One region of the Caulobacter sp. P4_E5 genome, then DNA from elsewhere that is predicted to be linked to it. Evidence: riboswitches for the same ligand, from Rfam matches in the RefSeq annotation. Region 1 holds a riboswitch; the other holds the start of a gene.
The links. A riboswitch is a leader RNA that binds a small molecule or an ion and turns the genes downstream of it on or off. The one in region 1 is predicted to bind glycine.
Positions count from the first base shown of each region.

Region 1 (2,385 bases):
GGACTTGAAGCCCAGTTCGATCTTCAGCTTGGCTTCCAGCAGGGTCAGGGTGTCCTTGACGAAGACCTGCTGGGTCTCGCGCAGCGACTTGTAGTTCCGCTGCAGGTGGACGGGCTCGTTGAAGTTCGGCGCGCCATCGGGATTGCCGCCCGCGACGTTATAGCGGGCCTGGGTGCGGTGATAATCGTCGTTCTCGAGCCAGAGGCCAGCCTCGATCTTGTTGAAGCCCAGATGCCAGGCGACCTTGGCTGTGACGCCCTTGCGGATGCCGTCGACGCCCGACAGGCCGTATTGGATGCCGCGTGGCGCGGTCAGGCCCGCCACGATCAGGCGCTCGGCGTTGTGGCTGGCCAGCGAGGTGGCATAGGCCTCGGGCGAGACGCCATAGCCGCCCTTGTCCTCGTAATAGGCCGTCGTGGTCAGGTCGAARGTGTCGGTGATCGGCGTGTTCAGGGTCAGGCCGTAGAGGTGGTCTTGCCGGCTGTTGACGGCGAACTTGTAGTACTGGGCATAGTTGGCGTTCGAGTAGGGCACCCCGGCCGCGGTCTCCGGCAGGCTGGCCGTCGGGATCGACAGCGCCGTGCCGAACGGGACCGACAACGGAACCGCGCCGAGATAGGCGAACGTGCGCCCCTTGCGCCCGAACACATCGCCGGCCGTTCCGTTGTACTGGGCCAGGGCGATCGACGGGCTGTCATAGTCGAAATAGTCGTTGTGGACGGTCTGGAAGCTGATGTCGCCGCCGTTGGGCAGGGCGTAGCGCAGCTTGCCCTCGTAGTGCTGACGATCGATGTCGCCTGGGCCGCGCCACAGGTCGCCCTTGATCCACGAGCCGCTGACATAGCCCGACAGGCCGCCGTGCTCGCCCATTTCGAGCCGCAGGAAGGTGCGGCGCAGGTCGTCGCTGCCGAAGGTCTGGCTGATCGCGCCGCCAGCGTCCTTGGCCGGCGCCTGGGTGAAGTAGTCGACGATCGGGCCCAGCGAGGCGTAGCTGGGCAGGGCCACGTCGCCGGCCCCGGCCGAGGCGGTGACGCGCAGCAGGTTCTCGTTGTCGACATAGCGATAGATCGGGCTGCCGCCGAATTGGTCGCTGCGACCCATCGGGATGTTGTCCAGCAGGAAGCCGATCTGCTGGAAGTTGAAGGCGCGCACCGAGACCGAGTTGCCGAACTCGTACATGCCCAGGGCGTCGTTGGCCTGGACGTTGAAGCCGGGGAGGGACTCCAGCATCTTCAGGCCGGTGATCCCGGCGGGCGCCGAGAGCAGGGCCTCGCGGGTGATCGAGACGGTGGCGGTGGCGTGATCCGTGCCGATCGCCACGCTGGCCTCCGACAGGCGCTTGCCGGTCACGACCAGGGTCTCGACCTCGGCGGCCTTGTCGGCTTCTTGCGCCAGGACGGGCGTCGCGACGCCCAGGATCGAAGCGGTAAGCAAAAGCGCTCGCAGGCGATGCGAGCCGCGCGAAGATGGGCCGAAGGTCATGACTATCCCCAGATCTTTTTTGACTGGGATCAGCGTTGCTGTGGTCACGCCTCAGGTAAATTCAGAATTTCTCGGACGGTGTCGATATAATGACAAAGTTAAATCGACGCGCATGTGTGTTCAATTTATGATCAACGGCAATATATCTCATAGGTATTCGCAATATATATTCCGCGAAAGTCGGAATGACGATCGCGTTCGCGGTTGCATGGGCGTCTCCAGGTTCGAGAGCTAGGTTAGTTTCGCGTGGCGCACACAGGGGCAGGGCGCGCCACGATGGCTCGCCTTCGCACCCCCGCTGTCCTTGGCGCCTGAGAGATTCAGCGGGCCCAGGCAATCGCGAGGGCCGGCCTTGCTCCTTCGGCGAGGGCGTTTCGCGCCCTGCTTTCCAGCGTTCAGAAGCCCGCGCGGTCCTTCTGCTTGAGCGTTTCCGGGGCGGTTTCGCCTTCAGCGCCGGGCCGGGGCCCGATCTCTCCCGCGAGAGCGACAACCAGCAGGCGGCGGGCCGAGTCTCGGATCAAGCGGATTGATCGAAGCTGGTCGTATTGACGGTGGGATGCGAGCGATCGCGGCGCCGGGCGCCAAATCAAGCGCCGCTGGCGTCCTTGGTATGCTCGATCAGGTTGTCGCGCAGTCGGGCGACCATCTTTTGAACGGTCTGGAACTCCTCCGGCGTCAGGCCCGAGGCGGCCACTAGGTTCTTCTGCACGCCCCTGTTGCGCAACGCACGACCGGCGTCGGTCAGGCTGATCAGGACTTGGCGCTCGTCGGCGGGATCCCGTCGGCGGGTCAGGAAGCCCAATTCCTCCAGCTTCTTCAGGATCGGCGTCAGGGTGTTGGATTCCAGGAAGAGCTTCTCGCCCAGGCCGCCCACGGTCTGATTGTCCTGCTCCCACAGCGCAA
Region 1 covers NZ_JBFUJD010000114.1:4,535-6,919, reverse strand. Annotated here, with positions in the region: gene AC1DSO_RS23105 (TonB-dependent receptor) at 1-1,494, opposite strand, end outside; glycine riboswitch at 1,771-1,884, opposite strand; gene AC1DSO_RS23100 (MarR family winged helix-turn-helix transcriptional regulator) at 2,069-2,385, opposite strand, start outside.

Region 2 (2,385 bases), on a different contig from region 1:
CGGATCATCGCGCCGATCTACATCTTCCAGCGCTACCAGGTCGACGCGACCGCCAAGCTGGTCGGCGGGATCGACTTCACCTACGGCGCGGAAGGCGACGGCAAGGAGGCCAGCAAGCTCGTGCCCGCCGATCGCCAGGCCGCCGCCATCGACGCCCTGCTGCGCACGATCACCCCGGCGGCGCTCGACCTCCCGGACAAGGCGCTCGACGTCCTGACCTCGGGCCAGTCGCAGGGGACCGACCACGCCTATGAGATCGAGACCTTCGGCCAGGGCCCGGTGTTCGACCTGCCGGCCACGGCGGAAGTGGCGGCTGACCTGGTCTGGGCCGACCTGTTCGCGCCGGCGCGGCTGAACCGGCTGGTCGAGGCCAAGCGCCGCGATCCGGTCCAGCCCGGGGTCGAGGGTCTGCTGGACAAGGCCCTGGCCTTCGCCGCCTTCGACGGCAAGGCCGTCGGACGCCAGGCCGAGCTGGCCCGTCGGGGCCGCCAGCGGATGGTGGCGAACCTGGCCCAGGCGCTCGACGACAAGAGCCTGTCGCCGACCGCTGCCGCCGTGATCCGCGCCCGGCTAGCCGACTGGGGCAAGGGCCTCAAGACGGTAGCCGGCGACCCCGCCGATCGGGCCCAGGCGCGCGCCCTGGCCGGGATCGTCGCCGACGAAAGCGGCGACCGCCTGGCGGCGCTGGTCGCCGAGGGAAGAAGCAAGATCGTGATCCCGCCTGGCCCGCCGATTGGCGAGGACGACTGGTTTGGGGATATCGGGCTGTAGCGGCTTGAGCGCCCCCTCCGTCACGTCGCCTCTCGGCGCCGCGCCACCTCCCCCGCTGCGCAGGGGAGGAGGAGGTCCTCCTCACCCGTGAAACGGGGGAGGTGGCGCGATGCGGATACGCATCGTGACGGAGGGGGCGCTAGGTCCGGCTTGACTCTGACCCAACCCTCCCGCATCACCCCAGCGACCCTCGCGGGAGACATCGGGATTCGCTCCCGAGGCCGAAGGCGCAACCGCCCCGGAAACGCTCAGGCAAAAGGACCGCGCGGGTTTAGAAACGCTGGAAAGTAGTCTCCCGAAAGGGCGGCTCGCCGAAGGAGCAAGGCCAACCTCAAACAGCAGAGGGGGAAGGCCGGAATCTCTCAGGTCCAAGGGACAGCGGGGGCGCGACCACCCGGCGCGAGCCGGTCGTCTCGCCGACCCCGCTTGGAGCCCGCCCAGTGTCTGATCAAGATCTCAAGAAGACGCCCTTGTACGACGCCCACGTGGCGGTGGGCGCGCGCATGGTGCCGTTCGCGGGCTACCATATGCCGGTGCAGTACAAGGACGGGGTGCTGAAAGAGCACCTCTGGACCCGCGAGCACGCCGGCCTGTTCGACGTCTCGCACATGGGGCAGGCGCGGATCCGCGGTGAGAACCCGGCCAAGAGCTTCGAGAAGGTGGTCTCGGCCGACTACCAGGGCCTGAAGCCCGGCAAGCAACGCTACGGCGTGCTGCTGAACGCCGACGGCGGCATCATCGACGACCTGATGACCGCGCGTCCCGACGACGACGGCCTGTTCGTGGTGGTCAACGGCGCTTGCAAGGACAACGACTACAAGATCATCGCCGACACTCTGGCCGGCGAGGCCACGGTCGAGCGTCTCGAGGACCGCGCGCTGCTGGCGCTGCAAGGTCCCGAGGCCGCCGCCGTCCTGGCCGCCCACGTACCGGAAGCCGCCGGCATGGTGTTCATGGACACGCTGGCCCTGACCGCGTTCGGCGTCGACGCCATTCTCTCGCGCTCGGGCTATACCGGCGAGGACGGCTACGAGATCTCGGTTCCGGCTGAGGCCGCCGAGCGGGTGTGGAACACCCTGCTGGCCGACGAACGGGTCAAGCCGATCGGCCTGGGGGCTCGCGACAGCCTGCGTCTGGAAGCCGGCCTGCCGCTCTATGGCCACGACCTGGACGAGACCGTCTCGCCGATCGAGGCCGGCCTGAACTTCGCGGTCGGCAAGTCGCGCCGCGAGGCCGGCGACTATCTGGGCGCGGCCCGCATCGCCAAGGAACTGGCCGGCGACCTGTCGCGGATCCGCGTCAACCTGAAGGTGCTGGAAGGCGCTCCGGCCCGCGAAGGCGCCGAGATCGCCGACGAAGCAGGCAATGTCATCGGCAAGGTGACCAGCGGCGGCTTCGCCCCCAGCCTGGGCTACCCGATCGCCATCGGTTTCGCCCCGCCGGCCTATGCCGCGATCGGAACGAAGTTGAAAGTCATCGTGCGCGGGAAGCAGGCGGCCGCCGAGGTCGTCGCCACCCCCTTCGTGCCGAACCGTTACGTCCGCAAGATCTGAAAGAGGGCCAGACCAATGCGTTTCACCAAAGATCATGAGTGGGTCATCGTCCAAGGCGACG
Region 2 covers NZ_JBFUJD010000058.1:32,931-35,315, reverse strand. Annotated here, with positions in the region: partial or broken gene AC1DSO_RS17200 (zinc-dependent metalloprotease) at 1-771, shown strand, start outside; partial or broken gene AC1DSO_RS17195 (hypothetical protein) at 792-910, opposite strand; glycine riboswitch at 955-1,045, shown strand; gene gcvT (glycine cleavage system aminomethyltransferase GcvT) at 1,212-2,324, shown strand; gene gcvH (glycine cleavage system protein GcvH) at 2,340-2,385, shown strand, end outside.
Region 2: another riboswitch for glycine. It lies ahead of gcvT (glycine cleavage system aminomethyltransferase GcvT); the one in region 1 lies ahead of AC1DSO_RS23105 (TonB-dependent receptor).